Regions from separate parts of the Pseudomonas sp. AC172 genome, predicted to be linked through region 2. Evidence: predicted binding sites of a transcription regulator. Region 2 holds the regulator's gene; each other region holds the start of a gene.
What was found. The regulator sigma-54, encoded in region 2, starts transcription at its own class of promoters, with help from an activator protein. The targets are predictions, from matches to a motif close to ANTGGCATNNANNTTGCTNT.

Region 1 (5,422 bases), 640 kb from region 2:
GCGGCGGCGGTCGGGTTGGCCGACATGCGGTTACTGGTGGCGATCGGCACTCGCTTGGCATTGCCGCGCGGTTGGTCGGTGTAGACGCGATTGCCTTGCGCGTTGGTATAAGTGAAGACCTCGGCTGAGGTTTGCAGCGACATCAGCGCCGACAGGACGACCAACCACGCGCGGATCATGGCTTGTGCACCCGCTGCACGCTAAGGGCGACGGGTGGGCTCTGCTGGATGATCGTCTGTCCGTCGATCACCTGCACCGCGAGTCGGTGTTCGCCGCGATCGACGTTCACCAGTTGCAGGATCGGCACATTGCTGGGCTGGCCATAAGGCATATCATCCAGGACTAGTCTCAATTGATGTGGTGGTTGCAGGCGCGGCTTGATCAGCACCTGGACGGTGAACGTGCCGTTATTGGCGCGCAGGGCTTCTTCGCTGGGGAGGCCGGCGAGTTCGAGAATGTCGTAGGCGTTGCGCGCAGGTTCACGGTTGGCGGTTTCGGGCGCGGGTGGTGCGCTGGGCGCCTGAGGCTCGACCCGATTGAGCGGCGGCAATTCCACCGGTTGTGCCTGCACGCCGTCCGGCGAGTGATCGCTGTACACCGTGTTGCCGTTGGCATCGGTGTACTTGTAGATCTGCGCCGCGGCGGGCAGGGCGATCAGCAGTAGAATGTAGAGAAAGGTGCGACCCATGAAATCGACCGGGATTGAAAGCGATGGGGTGCAGCATAGGCCAGGTGCGGCGGTTGGCCCAACTTGGTAAACATCTGGTAACGCCCTCACCCTAACCCTCTCCCTCTGGGAGAGGGTTAGGGTTAGGGTGAGGGTTTTTTGATCTGCAATAAAAAAGGCCTCCCGAAGGAGGCCTCTTTTTGTCACGCCGAGAAACGCGGCGCTACCGGATCAGCAGCTGTAGTACAGCTCATATTCCAGTGGGTGTACGAAGGTGCGAACCTTGATTTCTTCTTCCGATTTCAGCGCGATGTAAGCGTCGATGAAGTCGTCGGAGAACACGCCGCCCTTGGTCAGGAACGCGCGGCCCTTGTCCAGCTCTTCCAGGGCTTCTTTCAGGCTGCCGCAAACTTGCGGGATCTCTTTCGCCTCTTCAGGCGGCAGGTCGTACAGGTTTTTGTCAGCAGCGTCGCCTGGGTGGATCTTGTTCTGGATACCGTCCAGACCGGCCATCAGCAGTGCTGCGAAGGCCAGGTACGGGTTGGCAGCCGGATCCGGGAAACGTGCTTCGATACGGCGGGCTTTCGGGCTCGACACGTAAGGAATACGGATCGAAGCGGAACGGTTGCGAGCCGAGTAGGCCAGCATTACCGGAGCTTCGAAGCCTGGTACCAGACGCTTGTAGGAGTTGGTCGCCGGGTTGGTGAAGCCGTTCAGGGCCTTACCGTGCTTGATGATGCCGCCGATGAAGTACAGAGCGGTATCGGACAGGCCGGCATAGCCTTCGCCTGCGAAGGTGTTCTTGCCGTCTTTCCAGATCGACATGTGTACGTGCATGCCCGAACCGTTGTCGCCGTACAGTGGCTTCGGCATGAAGGTCGCGGTGCGGCCGTAAGCGTCAGCAACGTTGTGCACAACGTACTTCAGGGTTTGGGTTTCGTCGGCTTTCTTCACCAGGGTGTTGAACTTGACGCCGATTTCGTTCTGGCCGGCAGTCGCCACTTCGTGGTGGTGAACTTCAACGGTCAGGCCCATTTCTTCCAGTGCGTTGCACATGGAGGTACGGATTTCGTGGTCGTGGTCGAACGGTGGAACCGGGAAGTAGCCGCCTTTGACGCCTGGACGGTGACCCTTGTTGCCGCCTTCGATGTCCTGGTCGGACATCCACGAACCTTGCTCGGAGTAGATCTTGAACATCGAGCCGGAAATGTCCGACTTGAATTTCACCGAGTCAAAGATGAAGAACTCAGGCTCAGGACCAGCGAACACGGTGTCACCGATACCGGTGGCTTTCAGGTGTTCTTCGGCGCGCTTGGCGATCGCACGTGGGTCGCGGTCGTAGCCTTGCATGCTCGAAGGTTCGATGATGTCGCACACCAGGATCAGGGTGGCGTCTTCGGTGAACGGGTCGAGAACGGCCGTTTCGTCAACCGGCATCAGGATCATGTCGGAGGCTTCGATGCCTTTCCAGCCAGCAATGGAGGAACCGTCGAACATCTTGCCGACTTCGAAGAAGTCTTCATCCAGCGCATCGCGAGCCGGCATGGTCACGTGGTGCTGAGTGCCTTTGGTGTCCGTGAAGCGCAGATCAATCCACTTGACGTCATGATCTTTGATGAGTTGAACCGTCTTCGACATATGTCCTCCGGGTGGCTTCGGGCTTGGTAGTGGATGCCCTTGAATTTGGGTGATGCCGGCGCGAATACTCTGCCAAGGCAACCTGCCTCACAAGGGAGCAAATTGCATGCCAGTGCCCCAGCATGGGTTTTTTGCCCCAAATTCACGCTTATAAAGGTGCAAAGCGCCTGAATGCGGAAAATCTCGCCCTTTAATGTAGCGCTATAAATCGAAAATGACCCGTTTTGGTGCATGCAAAACCTTCTGCACATTAACTGGTTAAACCTTGAGCAATTTCCGCTATAATCCGCGCCCCCCTTTTTCGGCTGGCCGTTCGCGCGCTGTTTTCATGAAACTAATCGTAAAAGTCTTCCCCGAGATCACCATCAAAAGCCGACCTGTCCGGACGAAGTTCATCCGCCAGTTGGCCAAGAACATCCGCACCGTGCTCCGCGACCTGGACCCGGCCGTGGTGGTGAACGGTGTGTGGGACAATCTCGAGCTGGAAACCCGCGTTACCGACGCCAAAGCCTTGAAAGAGATGGGTGAGCGCTTGACCTGCATGCCGGGCATCGCGCACTTTCTGCAGATCGACGAGTACCCTCTGGGCGACTTCGACGACATCACCGATAAGTGCAAACAGCACTACGGCGCTGCACTGGCCGGGAAGATTTTCTCGGTGCGCTGCAAGCGTGCCGGCAAGCACGCGTTCAGCTCGATGGACGTCGAAAAATACGTCGGCAGCAAGCTGCGCCGTGAGTGCGGTGCCGCCGGTATCGACCTGAAAGCGCCGGAGATCGAAGTCCGTATCGAAGTTCGCGACAAACGGTTGTTCGTCATTCACAGCCAGCACAATGGTATCGGCGGCTACCCGCTCGGCGCTCTGGAGCAGACGCTGGTATTGATGTCCGGCGGCTTTGACTCGACCGTTGCGGCTTACCAGATCATTCGTCGCGGCCTGATGACGCACTTCTGCTTCTTCAATCTGGGCGGTCGTGCCCACGAATTGGGTGTAATGGAAGTCGCGCATTTCATCTGGAAGAAGTACGGCAGCTCGCAACGCGTGCTATTTGTCAGTGTTCCGTTCGAAGAAGTGTTGGGCGAAATTCTCGGCAAAGTCGATAACAGTCATATGGGCGTCGTATTGAAGCGTATGATGTTGCGCGCGGCGTCCAACATCGCCGAACGTCTGCAGATCGAGGCGCTGGTCACCGGCGAGGCGATCTCCCAGGTGTCGAGCCAGACACTGCCGAACCTGTCGGTGATCGACTGCGTGACCGACAAACTGGTCCTGCGTCCGCTGATCGTGGCGCACAAGCAGGACATCATCGACACCGCCAACGAGATCGGCACCGCCGATTTCGCCCGGCACATGCCGGAATACTGCGGGGTCATTTCGGTCAACCCGAAGACCGCCGCCAAGCGCGGGCGTGTTGAACACGAAGAGAAAGAATTCGACATGGCAGTGCTCGAGCGTGCGCTCGAAAACGCCAAGCTGGTGCCGATCGATCGGGTGATCGACGAATTGGGCCAGGACGTACAGATTGAAGAAGTCAGCGAAGCACTGGCCGGCCAGATCGTGATCGACATCCGTCACCCGGATGCCGCCGAGGATGAGCCGCTGGAACTCGCTGGCGTAGAAGTACAGACGATGCCGTTCTACGCAGTGAACGCTCGTTTCAAGGAGCTGGATCCGACTCGCCAGTACCTGCTGTATTGCGACAAAGGCGTGATGAGTCGCCTGCATGCTCACCATTTGCTCAGTGAGGGGCATGCCAATGTGCGCGTTTATCGACCGAGCTAAGTGCCCGGGGCTGTTTGCCTGTGGCCTGCGTCACCGGCCCCCCGACACCGCCGTCAAGCTGTAACGGCCATGCCGGACACTACTGCTAATCGCTGCCAAGACTTGTCAGCAAACCGAATCCTCTGATCGAGATACACAAGTGATCGAAAATCTACGCAACATCGCCATCATTGCCCACGTTGACCATGGTAAAACCACCCTGGTAGACAAACTCCTGCGTCAATCCGGCACTCTGGAGCGCAACGAGCTCAACGACGAGCGCGTGATGGACTCCAACGACCAGGAAAAAGAGCGCGGTATTACCATTCTGGCGAAAAACACCGCCATCAACTGGAACGGCTACCACATCAACATCGTGGACACCCCGGGCCACGCCGACTTCGGCGGCGAAGTTGAACGCGTAATGTCGATGGTTGACTCCGTTCTGCTGCTGGTTGACGCTCAAGACGGCCCTATGCCGCAAACCCGTTTCGTGACCAAGAAGGCTTTCGAAGCCGGCCTGCGTCCAATCGTGGTGATCAACAAGGTTGACCGTCCAGGCGCGCGTCCGGACTGGGTTCTGGACCAGATCTTCGACCTGTTCGACAACCTCGGTGCTACCGAAGAACAACTGGACTTCCAGGTTGTTTACGCCTCGGCCCTGAACGGCATTGCCGGTCTGGATCACACCGCCATGGCTGAAGACATGACCCCGCTGTACCAAGCGGTAGTCGACCACGTTCCGCCTCCGGCCGTTGACCGTGACGGTGCGTTCCAGATGCAGATCTCCGCTCTGGACTACAACAGCTTCCTGGGTGTTATCGGCGTTGGCCGTATCGCCCGTGGCCGCGTCAAGCCGAACACCCCGGTTGTAGCGATCGGTGCTGACGGCAAGCGCCGTAACGGCCGTATCCTGAAACTGATGGGTCACCACGGTCTGCACCGCATCGACGTTGAAGAAGCTGCAGCAGGCGATATCGTTTGCATCAGCGGTATGGACTCGCTGTTCATCTCCGACACCCTGTGCCACCCGGACACTGTCGAGGCGATGAAGCCTCTGACCGTTGACGAGCCAACCGTTTCGATGACCTTCCAGGTAAACGACTCGCCATTCTGCGGTAAAGAAGGCAAGTTCGTGACGTCCCGTAACATCAAGGACCGTCTGGACAAAGAGCTGCTGTACAACGTTGCACTGCGCGTTGAAGAAGGCGACACCGCTGACAAGTTCAAGGTTTCCGGCCGTGGTGAGCTGCACCTCTCGGTACTGATCGAAACCATGCGTCGCGAAGGCTTCGAGCTGGCCCTGGGCCGTCCTGAAGTGATCATTCGTGAAGTTGACGGCGTCAAGCAAGAGC
Region 2 (5,422 bases):
TTCCTGTTCCTGATGCCCTTCAGTACTCAAATGGATCTTGGTGCCCTTGCCAGCCGCCAGCATCATCATCGCCATGATGCTTTTACCATCGACCGTGGTCTCTGGCGTGCGGCCCACTCTGATCGAGCAATCCGGAAACTGCCCGGCCACGCCAACGAACTTGGCCGACGCGCGGGCATGCAGGCCCAGCTTGTTGATGATTTCGATTTCCAGAGCAGGCATCGCGGTGTGAATCCTTTAAGTGAGGTCGCGGTGGCGAACCTGGACGTTCTTCAGGGTTTTCTGCAGGGCCTGACCCAGTCGTTCAGTCAGGTAGACGGAGCGGTGATGCCCGCCGGTGCAGCCAATGGCAATGGTGACGTAGGCCCGGTTGCTCGCAGCGAAGCGCGGCAGCCACTTGTGCAGGTAGGTGAAAATGTCCTGGAACATTTCTTCGACCTCCGGCTGCGCCGCGAGGTACTCGGCCACCGGCGCATCAAGACCTGATTGCGCACGCAGTTCCGGCTTCCAGTAGGGATTGGGCAGGCAGCGCACATCGAATACCAGATCCGCGTCTACCGGCATGCCGCGTTTGAAGCCGAATGACTCGACCAGAAACGCTGTGCCCGGCTCGGGCTGATTCAGCAGGCGCAGCTTGATGCTGTCGCGCAACTGGTACAGGTTGAGGTTGGTGGTGTTGATTTTCAGGTCGGCGAGGTCGGCAATCGGGCCGAGCAGGGCGGTTTCATCCTGGATCGCTTCGGCCAGCGAGCGATTGGCGTTGCTCAGCGGGTGGCGGCGGCGGGTTTCGGAGAAACGCTTGAGCAAGGTTTCTTCGTCGGCGTCCAGATACAGGACATCGCACTGGATGTGCTTGGCCCGGACATCTTCAAGCAACTCGGGAAAGCGCGTCAGATGACTCGGCAGGTTGCGCGCATCGATCGATACGGCCACCAGCGGTTGCGCCAGCTCAGTGTGAATCAGCGCGCGTTCGGCCAGTTCCGGCAGCAAGCCTGCGGGCAGGTTGTCGATGCAGTAATAGCCGTTGTCTTCAAGGACATCCAGAGCCGTACTTTTACCCGAGCCGGAACGGCCGCTGACGATGATCAAGCGCATGATTAGTGCCCGTTCTGCTCGTCCAGGACAACCTGATACAAGGCTTCGTTGCTCTTGGCGTTACGCAGTTTATCGCGCACATCCTTGCGGTCGAGCATGCTGGCGATCTGGCGCAGTAACTCCAGGTGTGCATCGGTGGCGGCTTCCGGGACCAGCAATACGAACAGCAGGTCAACCGGAGCGCCATCGATGGCGTCGAAATCGATTGGCGTATCAAGGTGCATCAAGGCGCTGATAGGCGACTGGCACCCCTTGAGACGGCAGTGAGGAATGGCGATGCCGTTGCCAAAACCGGTGGAACCGAGTTTTTCACGGGCAATCAACGCCTCGAAGACATCTTGCATCTCCAGATCCGGCACTTCGCGGGCGATCAGGTTGGCAATTTGTTCGAGGGCTTTCTTCTTACTGCCGCCCGGCACGTTCACAAGGGAACGGCCGGGGGTCAGGATATTTTCAAGTCGGATCATGGAATGGGGGGTTATCGACCGGTCGCGCCCTGGAGGAGGCTCTGGGTCTTTTCCTTATGCTTTTTGAGTTGGCGATCCAGCTTGTCGGTCAGTGAGTCGATCGCAGCATACATATCAGTATCTTCTGCGTTGGCGACCACTTCGCTGCCGGGAATATGCAAGGTGGCTTCGATTTTCTGCTTCAGCTTTTCGACGCACATCGTGACTTGCACGTTGGTGATCTTGTCGAAATGTCGCTCCAGTCGTTGGAGCTTTTCCTCGATATAGGAACGCAGAGGTTGGGTCACTTCCAGTTGGTGTCCACTGATGTTGACTTGCATACAGCTTCTCCTTCGTTGCCAGTGCATAAAGCGGCAGGCTGGATAGCCTGCCACTGGAACGCTGTAACGTGGCTTACATCAACCGCTTGCGTTCGCTCGAAGGCGCGATCCCGAGGGATTCGCGGTACTTGGCGACGGTGCGGCGAGCCACCTGAATGCCTTGTGCCTCCAGTAAACCAGCGATCTTGCTGTCACTCAACGGCTTTTTCTGATTTTCCGCGGCAACCAGTTTTTTGATGATCGCGCGGATCGCCGTGGACGAGCATTCGCCGCCTTCGGAAGTGCTGACGTGGCTGGAGAAAAAGTATTTCAGCTCATAAATACCGCGCGGGGTATGCATGAATTTCTGCGTGGTCACCCGTGAAATCGTCGATTCGTGCATGCCGACCGCTTCGGCGATGTCATGCAGGACCAACGGCTTCATCGCTTCGTCGCCGTACTCCAGAAAACCGCGCTGATGCTCGACGATCTGGGTGGCAACTTTCATCAGGGTTTCGTTGCGGCTCTGCAGGCTCTTGATGAACCAGCGAGCCTCCTGCAACTGATTGCGCATGAAAGTGTTGTCGGCGCTGGTGTCGGCGCGGCGAACGAAACCAGCGTACTGGGCGTTGACGCGCAGGCGTGGTACCGACTCCTGGTTCAACTCGACAAGCCAGCGTTCGTTGTCCTTGCGCACGATCACGTCAGGGACGACGTATTCGGCTTCAGTGGACTCGATCTGTGAGCCCGGACGGGGATTGAGGCTTTGCACCAGCTCGATGACCTGGCGCAGTTCGTCTTCCTTGAGCTTCATGCGCCGCATCAACTGGCTGTAGTCGCGGCTGCCGAGCAGATCGATGTAATCGCTGACCAAGCGTTTCGCTTCTGCCAGCCATGGAGTCTTGGCAGGCAACTGGCGCAATTGCAGCAGCAGGCACTCGCCGAGATTGCGCGCGCCGATGCCGGCCGGTTCAAACTGCTGGATGCGGTGCAGGACGGCTTCGATTTCGTCCAGCTCAATGTCCAGCTCCGGATCGAACGCCTCAAGGATCTCTTCGAGGGTTTCGTCCAGGTAGCCCTGATTGTTGATGCAATCGATCAAAGTGACGGCAATCAGGCGATCGGTGTCGGACATCGGTGCAAGGTTCAGTTGCCACAGCAGGTGGCTTTGCAGGCTCTCGCCGGCGGACGTGCGTGTGGTGAAGTCCCACTCGTCATCGTCGCTGCTGGGCAGGCTGCTGGCGCTGGTCTGGTAGACGTCTTCCCAGGCCGTGTCGACCGGAAGCTCGTTGGGGATGCGCTCGTTCCATTCGCCGTCCTCGAGGTTGTCCACCGTCGGTGCGGTTTCCTGATACGAGGGCTCCTGGATCTCGGTGTTGGGCTTCTGTTCGGCGTTGTCGGCCATGGGGTCGGAATTGTCGAAGTCCTCGCCTTCTTCCTGGCGTTCGAGCATCGGATTGGATTCCAGAGCCTCCTGGATTTCCTGTTGCAGATCCAGGGTCGACAATTGGAGCAGGCGGATGGCCTGTTGCAGCTGCGGTGTCATCGTCAGCTGCTGGCCCATTCTCAAGACTAGCGATGGTTTCATGGCAGGGGCTTAACACCTTATTCGCCGGCGCTATGCGCCATCCACTACAGGGCGCCGGAGCGCCAAACTTAAGCAAATTATATGCCTGAAACTGAAGTGTTTGCCTAGAGCGCTGTAACAATTAAAGCGTATTAAATCCTGCTTGAATCGATACAGCGCCCGGGCGGCGCACCGGGCACTGTTGCGCTTACAGGCGGAACTCGTGGCCCAGATACACTTCCTTGACCAGATCGTTGGCCAGGATGGTTTCTGCATCGCCCTCGGCAATCAACTGGCCATCGTTGACGATGTAAGCGGTTTCGCAGATATCCAGCGTCTCACGGACGTTGTGGTCGGTGATCAATACACCGATGCCTTTGGCCTTGAGGTGGTGGATGATCTGCTTGATGTCGCCGACCGAAATCGGGTCGACACCGGCAAACGGTTCGTCGAGCAGGATGAATTTCGGTGCCGTTGCCAGCGCGCGAGCGATTTCCACGCGGCGACGTTCACCACCGGACAGGCTCATACCGAGGTTGTCGCGGATGTGGCTGATGTGGAATTCCTGCAGCAGGCTTTCCAGCTCTTTGCGGCGTCCGGCCTTGTCGAGTTCCTGACGGGTCTCGAGGATGGCCATGATGTTGTCTGCCACCGACAGTTTGCGGAAGATCGACGCTTCTTGCGGCAGATAGCCGATGCCGGCTTTTGCACGGCCGTGCATTGGCTGGTGGCTGACGTCCAGGTCATCGATCAGTACGCGGCCCTGATCGGCCTGCACCAGGCCGACGATCATGTAGAAGCAGGTCGTCTTGCCGGCACCGTTCGGGCCGAGCAGGCCGACGATCTGGCCGCTGTCGATCGACAGGCTGACATCACGCACGACCTGGCGGCTTTTATAGGCCTTGGCCAGGTGCTGAGCTTTCAGAGTTGCCATTACTGGGTTTTCTCGTCGGTTTTCTTCTTCGGCTGGATCACCATGTCGATGCGCGGACGCGCCTCGGTGACCTTGCTGCCGGTAGCGCGACCGGCGCTGGCGAGTTTCTTCACGGTGTCATAGACGATTTTCTCGCCTTGAGTCGTGTTGTTGTCCTTGTCGACAACCTTGGCCTTGTCGATCAGCACAACGCGGTTTTGCGCGGCGTGGTACTGGATCGTCACGCCCCAGCCCTGTACAGGCTTGGTGTCGCCAGCGGTCTGCAGTTGTTCGAAGTAGGCAAGGTTGCCCACCGACGTAACGACGTCGATATCGCCGGCCGGAGTGCGGGTGATGGTCACCGTGTTGCCTTTAACGATCATCGAACCCTGGGTGATGATCACATCACCTTTATAGGTGGCGATGCCGTTTTTGTCGTCCAGTTGGGCGTCGTCGGCTTGAATGCGGATAGGTTGCTGCTGATCGTTCGGCAGAGCCCAGGCGCTCACGCTTCCCAGTGCTGCGCCCAGACTGAGCAAAATAGGGAGGGTTTTAACGAGCCTCATACTGTCCTCTTACGTTCGATAGCAGGTGTATCCTGCTTTCCTTCAGGTACGCTTTCATTCCAACGCCAGTCGATACACCGCCAGCGCCGTCGATTCTAACGGGTTGCTCGGTCTGCGCATATTCCTGCTGCGGGAACACGGTCATGCGCGTGGACGTGATCAGGATGTCACGCTTCTTTTCATCGGTGCGCGCAACGCGTACCGAATCGATCAGTTCGACTTCGGTGCCGCCTGAGTTCACTTCGCCGCGCTCACTGGTCACGTGCCACGGAAATTCCGTTCCGCGGTACATGTTCAGGTCGGGTTTGGTCACGAGCGTGACGTCGGTTGCCTTCACGTGCTCGGCCTTTTCGGAGGTCATTTCATACTGCACTTTGCCATCCGGCAGGTATTGCAGGGTATGCGTGTTGGTTGCATACCAGTCGATAGGTGTCTCGATCGACGTAACCGGCGGTTTGTCGAGAAAGCGTTCAGGGCTGATGTTCCAGTAGCCCACCGCGGCAAATATCGCCGCG
Region 3 (5,422 bases), 5.5 Mb from region 2:
CGTCGAACTCATCAGCAAAATCAGCTCCGGCTGCATGGGCGAGGACGAGATCCTGAAAGTCGCCGACGAAGCGGCACTGGCCTACGCCGATGCCGATGCTTTTCTGGCAGCCAACCCCGACATCAACTACGACGACACCTTCCCGATCCCGCTGGGCGAGTGGGTCGTGGTCGGCAGCTTGCCGGAAACCGTGCTGTTCCAGGCCGACACCTACGTTGATCTGTTTGCGCAGATCGTCGCCTCGTTCGGCCCGGGCGTGGATTTCAACCTCAAGCCAAAGCAACTGGCCAAGACCGAAGCGCTGACCGCGCTCAATCGCATCCAGGTGCAGATGAGCAGCATGAACAAGGAAAACGGCGGTTACACACTGATGAACTTCAGCCAGTTGCTCGACGACGAACTGCAAATGGTCCTGGTCTTCGGCAACGACGTGCCTCGAGTGCTGGAACTGTGCACCGAAGTCGGCATCGCCGCCGCGCCATCGCTCGAAGCCCTGAAGATCGCCGTTCACGTCTGAGTGCAATAAAAGGGAACCCTGTGCGCGACCGTCTATCCTAAAAGTGCATGCCACTATTCTGGAGCGACACCATGGGTTCCACGTTCAACGGTCTGATTGGCCTGATCATCCTTGCCCTCGACATCTGGGCCATCATCAATGTGCTGAAAAGCGGCGCAACCACCGGGATGAAAATCGTCTGGGTGCTGCTGATCATCCTCCTGCCAGTGCTGGGCCTGATCATCTGGGCGATTGCCGGACCGCGGGGCAACGTGCGGATCTGATAACACCGCACTACCCCTGTGGGAGCGAGCCTGCTCGCGAAAGCGCTGGATCAGTCACCGACAATGTTGACTGGTACGCCGCCTTCGCGAGCAGGCTCGCTCCCCCAGGGGATTGTTGTTGGCCGATGAAGTGAGGTTCGACCTGTCATCTTCGGCAACGTAGAATGCGCGCCTTTCCCGGGCGATCGTCCCCTCGATCGGCGCCCGCGCATTCATCGGAGCACTTGACCATGACCGTCACCAAAACCAGCGAGTACCTGGAAACCCTCTACGAAGGCTACGGCCAGCGTTTTCGCATGGAAAAACTGCTGCACGAAGTGCGCACCGAACACCAGCACCTGGTGATCTTCCAGAACCCGCGCATGGGTCGCGTGATGGCGCTGGACGGCGTGATCCAGACCACCGAAGCCGACGAATTCATCTACCACGAAATGCTAACCCACGTGCCGCTCCTCGCCCATGGCAGTGCCAAGCGCGTACTGATCATCGGCGGCGGTGACGGCGGCATGTTGCGCGAAGTGACCAAGCACGCCGGCGTTGAACACATCACCATGGTCGAGATCGACGGCACCGTGGTCGACATGTGCAAAGAGTTCCTGCCGAACCATTCCAGCGGCGCCTACGACGATCCGCGTCTGAACCTGGTGATCGACGATGGCATGCGTTTCGTCGCCACCACCACGGAAAAATTCGACGTGATCATCTCTGACTCCACCGACCCGATCGGCCCGGGCGAAGTGTTGTTCTCGGAGAACTTCTACCAGGCTTGCCACCGCTGCCTGAACGAAGGCGGCATTCTGGTGACCCAGAACGGCACGCCGTTCATGCAGATCGACGAAGTGAAAACCACTGCCGGTCGCCTGAACAGCCTGTTCCCGGACTGGCACTTCTATCAAGCCGCAGTGCCGACCTACATCGGCGGTTCGATGACCTTCGCTTGGGGCTCGACCAACCCGGCCTACCGCAAACTGAGCCGTGAAACCCTGCAACAGCGCTTCATCGGCAGCGGCATCGTCACCCGTTACTACAACCCGGAAATCCACATCGGCGCGTTCGCCTTGCCTCAGTACGTGCTGCAGGCGATCAACAAGCCAAGCAACGATTAAAAGAACACCGCAACTCCCCTGTGGGAGCGAGCTCGCTCCCACATTTGCTTCCCCGTAAAGCAGATGTCGTTTTTTTCATCTTCGCCCGCTGTAATCCTTTTGAACCAACTTTCGGCATGCACAGTCGAGATACGTGTAAGCCCATTTGCGGGTTTGATCGAGGAGGCACCGATGCAAAAGTGGAAAGTCACTTTCGTGGACGATCATGGTGAAATTGTCGATGAGGTGTTCGAGCGCGCGGAATGCCCCAGCGACGATGAGGCTGCTCGATTGATCAAGGCACGGCTTCTGCCCGTCGCCGCCGAACTGGATCTCAACGATCTGGAAGGGCGCACGGCCGATGCGGGCGTGAAAAACCTGAAAACCCAGAACAGCATCGAAATCCGCAGCATTACTCCAATCTGAAAATCTTCCTTTCATCCGAAGCAACCAGGCCTTGGCAGCAGCTCTATCTTGGGGCTACTCTGCAAGCGAGATCAGCGAACGGATCGCTAAGGTCTGGTCTTGTCAGCTACATGCTTGTTCCCGCGTGCAACCACGTTGCCGTAGTACTTTGGCCAAAGGCCCGGGGCGGGAATACGGAAAGTCTATCCATCTATGCGAGGGGGACGATTCATGAGCACAGCCTATCAAGAAGACATCAGCAGCAATGTTCTGCGCCGCATGAAAGAAGGCGGTTTCGATTTTTCCCGATTCCATCCCATCGAGTTCTACGCCATTTTCCCGGACGAGGAGCGGGCGCGCAGGGCTGCAGGCAAATTTCGCGGTGAATCCATCAATGCCCAGGTCAGCGTGCGTGATGACGGTGCGTGGGCGCTGGAATTGAGCAAAGTGATGTACGCGACCTATGACGATATCGGCGATTTCGAGCAGGGCTTTTCGGCAGTGGTCGAGCCCTTGGGCGGCATTATCGAGGGTTGGGGCGTGAAGCAGGAGGTGCGCAATCGCCACCGTTTGAACTGATCTCTTGCGATAACTGTTGAGCAACGGCTGACCTTCGGGTCGGCCGTTGTCGTTTGCGGCGCTCGAAAACCATCGTGGCAAAACCCTGAAACAAGAAACCGAGGCAAAAAAAAGCCACCGGAGAGGGTGGCTAAAAGGGAAGACCGATAAGGAGAGGAAACCGGTCAGGGTTACAGCGGGGCGGGCTGCGAGGGCAGTCCAGGTCAGTTGAGCTGGCGACTTCGCGGCGCAATGCGCGGGGAAGCTTTGCAGCGAATGCGCGGATTATCCGCAGGCAGCGCCGGGCAGTGAAATCAACTCTGACTATGCTGGTGATAGGCGATGCAGTGCGTCGCAATGAAGCGGGGGCAATCCGGTTGGGGCAATTGCCGCACAGGAATGGTGCGGTGCTTGCGGCGTGTATTTCCAACCGATTGAAATCAAAGCGTTTATGCCGATGGCACGGGCCTTGCGAAGGTCTGTATGTCCGGGTGACAAGGAGTACGGCATGATCCGCACCTATTTTGATGAAATGTACGATGCCGGCGGCCAGGTTCGCCCGCATTATCGGGAGTTCGCCCGCTGGCTGGCCGAAACGCCTGACGAGCTGCTGGCCCAGCGGCGACGCGAGGCTGACTTGCTGTTCCATCGCGCCGGGATCACTTTCACGCTCTATGGCGACGAGCAGGGCACCGAGCGCCTGATTCCTTTCGACACCATCCCGCGCAGCATTCCCGCCAGCGAGTGGCGAATCGTCGAGCGCGGCTGCATCCAGCGGGTCAAGGCGCTGAACATGTTTCTCGCTGACCTCTATCATGAGCAGCGCATCATCAAGGCCGGGATCATTCCTGCCGAACAGGTGCTGGCCAATGAGCAATATCAGTTGGCGATGCAAGGCCTCGATCTGCACCGTGATATCTATTCGCACATCTCTGGCGTCGATCTGGTGCGCGACGGCGACGGCACCTATTACGTCCTCGAAGACAACCTGCGCACACCGAGTGGCGTGAGCTATATGCTCGAAGACCGCAAGATGATGATGCGCCTTTTCCCTGAGCTGTTCGCCGCCCAGCGGATTGCGCCAATCGATCACTACCCGAACCTGTTGCTCGACACCCTGAAAAGCTCCAGCCCGATTGATGACCCGAGCGTCGTGGTGCTGACGCCGGGGCGCTTCAACAGTGCGTTCTTCGAACACGCGTTTCTCGCCCGGGAAATGGGCGTGGAGCTGGTCGAAGGCGCCGATCTGTTCGTGCGTGACGACAAAGTCTTCATGCGCACTACCGATGGCCCGAAAGCGGTGGACGTGATCTATCGTCGTCTCGACGACGCGTTCCTCGACCCACTGGCGTTCAATCCCGATTCGATGCTCGGTGTGCCGGGGCTGCTCTCGTCTTATCGCTCCGGCAACGTAGTGCTGGCAAACGCCATCGGCACTGGCGTGGCGGACGATAAATCGGTGTATCCGTTTGTCACCGACATGATCCGGTTTTACCTCGATGAAGAACCGATCCTGAAAAACGTGCCGACCTGGCAATGCCGCAACCCGTCTGAACTTTCCCATGTGCTGGCCAATCTTCCAGATCTGGTGGTCAAGGAAACCCAAGGCTCCGGTGGTTACGGAATGCTGGTGGGGCCGGCGTCAACGACGGCGGAAATAGATGCCTTCCGCGAACGGATAAAGGCCAAGCCACACGCATACATCGCGCAGCCGACATTGTCGCTGTCGACCTGTCCGACCTTTGTCGAAAACGGTATTGCGCCGCGCCATATCGATTTGCGTCCGTTTGTCTTGTCCGGGCGCGAGACCCGTGTGGTGCCCGGCGGTTTGACCCGCGTCGCATTGCGCGAAGGCTCTCTGGTGGTGAATTCCTCCCAGGGTGGCGGAACCAAGGACACCTGGGTGGTCGAGGATTGAAGGAAGCTTGCCATGTTAAGTAGAACTGCCTCGGATCTGTATTGGATGTCGCGTTACCTGGAGCGGGCGGAAAACCTCGCACGGATGCTCGACATCAGTTATTCGCTGTCGCTGATGCCGCAGGACGGACGCGGCGATGGTTTGCACGAACTGGCCATGCCGCTGCTCATCACCGGCACCCTCGACGATTACCTGGAGCGCCATGGCGCACTGCATGCTGAGCGTCTGCTGCACTTTTTCGCCCTCGATGCGGCCAACCCTGCGAGCATTTACAGCTGCCTCGGCGCGGCGCGGGCCAGTGCCCATGCGGTACGCGGACGCATCACGGCGGACATGTGGGAGAACATCAATTCGACGTGGCTGGAGATTCGCGGAATCGCCGAGCAGGGCCTCAGTCGCTATGGCATGAGCCGTTTCTGCGAATGGATCAAGGAGCGTTCGCACCTGTTCCGTGGTGCGTCTTACGGCACGATCATGCGTAACGATGCGTTTCGTTTCATTCGTCTCGGTACCTTTATCGAACGGGCGGACAACACGCTGCGGTTGCTCGATGCCCGCTATGAAATGGCTGGCGATCAGGCTGAAGCGGTCAGCGACGGTACGGCCCACGCCTATTACCAGTGGAGTGCCTTGCTGCGTGCCTTGTCGTCATTTGAGGCCTACACCGAAATCTACC
Region 4 (5,422 bases), 5.5 Mb from region 2:
TCTGCCCGCCTTCGCTCAAGCGCGGCTGCTCGATCACTGGCGCCGGGGCCGGCGTCGGCTTGATCGGGTTGCCGTTCTTGTTGAACTTGCGCTCTTGCGGCTCGTCCGGGGTCTGATCGTAAGCCGCTTGCTCGCGCTCGGCCTGACGCTGCTCCGGGGTGCGACGCTCGCCGGTGACGAACTGATCCGGCAGCACTTTGATCAACAGCAGCTTGCACGGCAACGCGCCGTTCCAGAACGAATACTGTTTATGGCTGCGAATGCCCATGCGCTTGCCCAGATCCGGCGCGCCGGTAAACACCGCCGCTTCCCAGTTCAGGCAGGCCTGACGCAGACGCTCGCCAAGGTTCTGGTAGAGATACAGCAGGCTGGCTTCGTCACCGAGACGCTCACCGTACGGCGGGTTGCAGATCACCAGACCTTTCTGGTTCTGATCCGGACGCGGCTCGAAGGTCGCGACTTCGCCCTGGTAGATCTTGATCCACTCGCTCAGACCGGCACGTTCAACGTTGTTGCGGCCCGGTTGAATCAGACGAGGGTCAGCTTCATAACCGCGAATCCACAGCGGTGGCTTGGCCAGACCGGCAGCGGCACGTTCAACGGCTTCTTCGTGAAGTTTTTTCCACAACGCCGGAACGTGACCGAGCCACGCGGTAAAGCCCCACTGCTCACGACGCAGGTTCGGCGCCATATCAGCAGCGATCATCGCAGCTTCGACGAGGAACGTACCGACACCGCACATCGGGTCAGCCAGCGCGCCGCCTTCGGCAGCAATGCGCGGCCAGCCGGAACGGATCAGGATCGCTGCCGCGAGGTTTTCCTTCAGCGGTGCCGCGCCCTGCTGCAGACGATAGCCACGCTGGTGCAGGCTGTGGCCGGAGAGGTCGAGGGAGAGAATCGCTTCGCCGCGATCCAGACGCAGGTGAATGCGCAGGTCCGGGTTGAGCTTGTCGATCGACGGACGGTCGCCCTGCGGGGTGCGCAGTTTGTCGACGATGGCGTCTTTGACTTTCAATGCGCCGAAGTGGGTGTTGTCGATGCCGGAACCGTGGCCGCTGAATTCGACGGCCAGAGTGCCGTCGCTGAGCATGTGATCCTGCCACTCGATGTCGAGCACGCCGTGATAGAGGTCTTCAGCGTCTTTCATCGGGAAACGCTTGAGCACCAACAGCACCCGGTTGGCCAGACGCGACCAGAGGCACAGGCGATAAGCGGTTTCCATGGTTGCCATGCCACGCACGGCGGAAGTGTGCTCGCGCGCTTCTTCAAGGCCAAGCCCGACGGCTTCCTCGATGAGCAGGCCTTCAAGGCCTTTAGGGCAAGTGAGGAAGAGTTCGAAACGGTCGGACATGGTATTTCCAGAGCCTTTGGCTAGTGAATCGGCAACGCATTGCCGATCCGGTTTTCAATCAGGCGCTTTTCTAAAAGAACGCCCGCGTGGCACGAGGGTGTGCCGTTCCATCCCCGCTGCTCGGGTTAAAAGAGCTTAGATGCCGGGACAGATAAAAAAGTTGATGAAACAAAAAGTCTTGAAGCGACCCTTCGTCGCTTTATACCCAAGCGCAAACGTGGGTCATTCTCACTAAAGAATTAACCCCATCATGCAGCGCGGGGCCGATCATACCGGGGTTTGCTGAAAAACCGTGCATGAAACCCGTCGTTACTTATGGCTGTAGCACTAATTTCGTTACGTCCTTATGACAAAACGATCATTCCCTCGGTGTGACTCATTGGTTAGAACTGAACACAGGTTGACGTCGCAACGGCGTCAACACCTTGGCTCGCCACGCCGGCAGCGAGCCGCACCATGGCAGGTTTCTTCTGCCAGACCTCAGTTGAGGTCAACGCGACACAAAACAGTCAACAAGTGAGGGAAACACCCTATGAGAAGACTTAAGCGTGATCCGTTGGAAAGAGCATTTTTGCGCGGATATCAATATGGCGTTGGTGGCAAATCCCGTGAGCTTTGCCCATTTACTCTACCGTCGGTACGTCAAGCCTGGATTAACGGCTGGCGAGAAGGACGCGGCGACAACTGGGACGGTATGACCGGCACTGCGGGAATCCACAGACTCAACGAACTTCACGCCGTCGGCTGACACAGGGCATTAATTCCGACACGACAATCTGAATTTGTAACGACTTACCATGCACGTCCTTCCCGGACGGCGGGCTGCGGCCCAGGGGCTCCTTCGAGGAGCCCTTTTTTATGCCTGTCACATTATTTGTGCTGCGCACATACCTGTGGGAGCGAGCTTGCTCCGGGCGGCGTTCCGACGAAAGCGTCGATTCAGTCAATATCTACAGAGACTGGCACACCGCTTTCGCGAGCAAGCTCGCTCCCACAATTGGATTAGCGCAGGGCGGCGATCGCGTCTACCGACTCACGAATCAGCGCCGGGCCTTTATAGATGAAGCCCGAATAGATCTGCACCAGGCTCGCACCGGCGAGAATTTTCTCCGCCGCATGCTTGCCTTCGGTAATGCCACCCGCAGCAATGATCGGCAACCGCCCGGCCAACTCGCCGGCCAGCACCTTCACGGTATTGGTGCTTTTCTCCCGCACCGGCGCGCCCGACAGACCGCCCGCCTCGTCGCCATGCTCCATGCCTTCAACGCCGACACGGCTCAGCGTGGTGTTGGTCGCGATCACCGCGTCCATGCCGGTTTCGATCAACGCCTGAGCCACCTGGGCGGTTTCTTCATCGGTCATGTCCGGGGCGATCTTGATCGCCAGCGGCACATGTTTGCCATGACGCAACGCCAGTTCGGCACGGCGCGTGGCCAGATCGGCGAGCAATTGTTTGAGCGAATCACCAAACTGCAGGCTGCGCAGGCCCGGGGTGTTCGGCGAGCTGACGTTGACCGTCACGTAGCTGGCGTGGGCGTAGACCTTGTCCAGGCAGATCAGGTAATCGTCGACCGCGCGCTCGACCGGCGTATCGAAGTTCTTGCCGATGTTGATGCCCAGCACGCCTTTGTATTTCGCTGCGGCCACGCGCGCCAGCAGGTTATCGACACCGAGGTTGTTGAACCCCATGCGGTTGATGATCGCCTCGGCTTCCGGCAGACGAAAGATCCGTGGTTTCGGGTTGCCTGGCTGTGGACGCGGGGTCACGGTGCCGATTTCGACAAAACCGAAACCCAACTGCGCGAAGCCATCGATGGCTGCGCCGTTCTTGTCCAGACCGGCCGCCAAACCCACCGGGTTGGGGAATTCCAGGCCCATGACGGTCACCGGGACTTTTGCCGGCGCCTTGCACAGCAAGCCGTTGAGGCCCAAACGCCCACCCGCGCCGATCAGATCCAGCGACAGATCGTGGGAAGTTTCCGGGGAAAGTTTGAACAACAGCTGACGGGCCAGGGTGTACATGGGCGGCGATGACTCGGGCGGCGAAAAGAGCGGCGATTATAGCCGGGCATCGACCTGCCGCGCGAGGCACATGCGCAAATCGAGGTGGCTGGCATATGCCTTGCACTTTCATCGCTATCAGCCTGCAGGCCAATGGCGGCGTGTGGGTAAGGACAATGGCGTCGTCCCGGGTTTTGCCTGCGCAAAGTCCGCGGCGACGTTTTTTTTCGAGGTAGCGTTGGATGAATGAATCTTCAGCAGGGCCGCTGGCTTGGGTCAACGGCAGCGATGCCCCGGAAAAAAGTGCAATCAACCTCGGCTTCATGGCCCTGAGCGATTGCGCCTCGGTCGTCGTCGCGGCGACACAGGGCTTTGCCCAGCCTTACGGGCTGACCCTGAACCTCAAGCGCCAGAGTTCCTGGGCCAGTTTGCGCGACAAACTGGTCAGCGGCGAACTGGATGCCGCGCACAGTCTGTATGGCCTGATCTACGCTGTGCACTTGGGTATCGGCGGTGTCGCCCCGACCGACATGGCCGTGTTGATGGGCCTGAACCAGAACGGCCAGAGTCTCAACCTCTCCCACGACCTGCAAAGCCTCGGCGTGACCAGTCCTGAAGCGCTGGACCGCCACGTGCACCAAAGCCGCGCAAAACTGACCTTCGCGCAGACCTTCCCCACCGGCACGCATGCGATGTGGCTTTATTACTGGCTGGCGAGTCAGGGCATTCATCCATTGCAGGATGTCGACAGCGTGGTCGTGCCGCCGCCGCAAATGGTCGCGCACCTGCAAGCCGGGCGCATCGACGGTTTTTGTGTCGGCGAGCCTTGGGCTGCTAGCGCGGTGCAGCAGGATCTGGGTTTCACCCTGGCTACCAGCCAGACCATCTGGCCCGATCACCCGGAAAAAGTCCTTGGTTGCACCCGTGAATTTGTCGAGCAATACCCGAACACCGCGAGGGCGCTGGTAATGGCGATCCTTGAAGCCAGCCGCTTTATCGAAGAGAGCCCGGAAAATCGGCGCAGCACCGCGCAGTTGCTCAGTGCGCCGGAATATCTGGACGCGCCGCTTTCGTGCATCGAACCGCGTTTTCTCGGTGACTATGCCGATGGGCTGGGCAATCGTTGGCAGGATCCTCATGCGCTGCGCTTCCACGGCAACGGCGAGGTGAATCTGCCCTATCTGTCGGACGGTATGTGGTTCATGACCCAGTTCCGCCGCTGGGGTTTGCTGCGCGAAGACCCGGATTACCTCGCCGTCGCCCGCCAGGTTCAGCAGTTGGATATCTACCGCGACGCCGCGACCGCTGTCGGCGTGGCGGCGTGGGGCACCGACATGCGCAGCAGCCAGTTGCTCGACGGCAAAATCTGGGACGGCAGCGACCCGGCCGCTTACGCGCGCAGTTTCAAGCTGCACGCGATGAGCGACGACGCTCCCCTACTCGCCCGCCGCTGACAGGGGACCGCGAACATGTTGCGCATTCTGCTGATCAACGACACGGCGAAAAAAGTCGGTCGCCTGAAAGCCGCGCTGACTGAAGCCGGTTTCGAAGTCATCGACGAGTCCGGTCTGACCATCGACCTGCCCGCGCGCGTCGAAACGGTGCGCCCGGACGTGATTCTGATCGATACCGAGTCACCGAGCCGCGATGTCATGGAACAAGTGGTGCTGGTCAGCCGCGACCAGCCACGGCCAATTGTGATGTTTACCGATGAGCATGACCCTGGCGTGATGCGGCAGGCGATCAAGTCCGGGGTCAGTGCCTACATCGTCGAAGGCATTCACGCACAGCGTCTGCAGCCAATTCTCGATGTGGCGATGGCCCGGTTCGAGAGTGATCAGGCGTTGCGTGCGCAGTTACAGGCGCGTGATCAGCAATTGGCTGAGCGCAAGCGCATTGAGCTGGCCAAGGGGTTATTGATGAAGATGAAGGATTGCAATGAGGAAGAGGCTTACACCTTGATGCGACGCCAGGCGATGAGCCGGCAGCAGAAATTGATTCAGGTGGCGGAGCAGATTATTGCCATGAGTGAGTTGCTTGGCTGAGGCGTTCTCACCGCTGAAGAGCCCC

Region 1: glnA (type I glutamate--ammonia ligase) is a predicted target of sigma-54. The motif match lies at 2,400-2,419, and genes of this name have one in related genera.
Region 3: ACZ0A4_RS04015 (circularly permuted type 2 ATP-grasp protein) is a predicted target of sigma-54. The motif match lies at 3,285-3,304, and genes of this name have one in related genera.
Region 4: ACZ0A4_RS04285 (CmpA/NrtA family ABC transporter substrate-binding protein) is a predicted target of sigma-54. The motif match lies at 3,461-3,480, and genes of this name have one in related genera.

Annotation. Positions count from the first base shown of each region.
Region 1 covers NZ_OZ409868.1:5,734,038-5,739,459, forward strand. The annotation lists gene ACZ0A4_RS25945 (DUF4124 domain-containing protein) at 1-179, opposite strand, end outside; gene ACZ0A4_RS25950 (DUF4124 domain-containing protein) at 176-688, opposite strand; gene glnA (type I glutamate--ammonia ligase) at 899-2,305, opposite strand; gene thiI (tRNA uracil 4-sulfurtransferase ThiI) at 2,634-4,088, shown strand; gene typA (translational GTPase TypA) at 4,228-5,422, shown strand, end outside.
Region 2 covers NZ_OZ409868.1:6,372,531-6,377,952, forward strand. The annotation lists gene ACZ0A4_RS28620 (HPr family phosphocarrier protein) at 1-222, opposite strand, end outside; gene rapZ (RNase adapter RapZ) at 238-1,095, opposite strand; gene ptsN (PTS IIA-like nitrogen regulatory protein PtsN) at 1,098-1,562, opposite strand; gene hpf (ribosome hibernation-promoting factor, HPF/YfiA family) at 1,574-1,882, opposite strand; gene ACZ0A4_RS28640 (RNA polymerase factor sigma-54) at 1,956-3,449, opposite strand; gene lptB (LPS export ABC transporter ATP-binding protein) at 3,637-4,362, opposite strand; gene lptA (lipopolysaccharide transport periplasmic protein LptA) at 4,362-4,907, opposite strand; gene lptC (LPS export ABC transporter periplasmic protein LptC) at 4,894-5,422, opposite strand, start outside.
Region 3 covers NZ_OZ409868.1:846,618-852,039, forward strand. The annotation lists gene ACZ0A4_RS03990 (hypothetical protein) at 1-517, shown strand, start outside; gene ACZ0A4_RS03995 (PLDc N-terminal domain-containing protein) at 589-780, shown strand; gene speE (polyamine aminopropyltransferase) at 1,011-1,886, shown strand; gene ACZ0A4_RS04005 (hypothetical protein) at 2,058-2,291, shown strand; gene ACZ0A4_RS04010 (ribonuclease E inhibitor RraB) at 2,502-2,849, shown strand; gene ACZ0A4_RS04015 (circularly permuted type 2 ATP-grasp protein) at 3,337-4,746, shown strand; gene ACZ0A4_RS04020 (alpha-E domain-containing protein) at 4,759-5,422, shown strand, end outside.
Region 4 covers NZ_OZ409868.1:913,269-918,690, reverse strand. The annotation lists gene rlmKL (bifunctional 23S rRNA (guanine(2069)-N(7))-methyltransferase RlmK/23S rRNA (guanine(2445)-N(2))-methyltransferase RlmL) at 1-1,351, opposite strand, end outside; gene rmf (ribosome modulation factor) at 1,884-2,099, shown strand; gene ACZ0A4_RS04290 (quinone-dependent dihydroorotate dehydrogenase) at 2,354-3,373, opposite strand; gene ACZ0A4_RS04285 (CmpA/NrtA family ABC transporter substrate-binding protein) at 3,595-4,806, shown strand; gene ACZ0A4_RS04280 (ANTAR domain-containing response regulator) at 4,822-5,397, shown strand.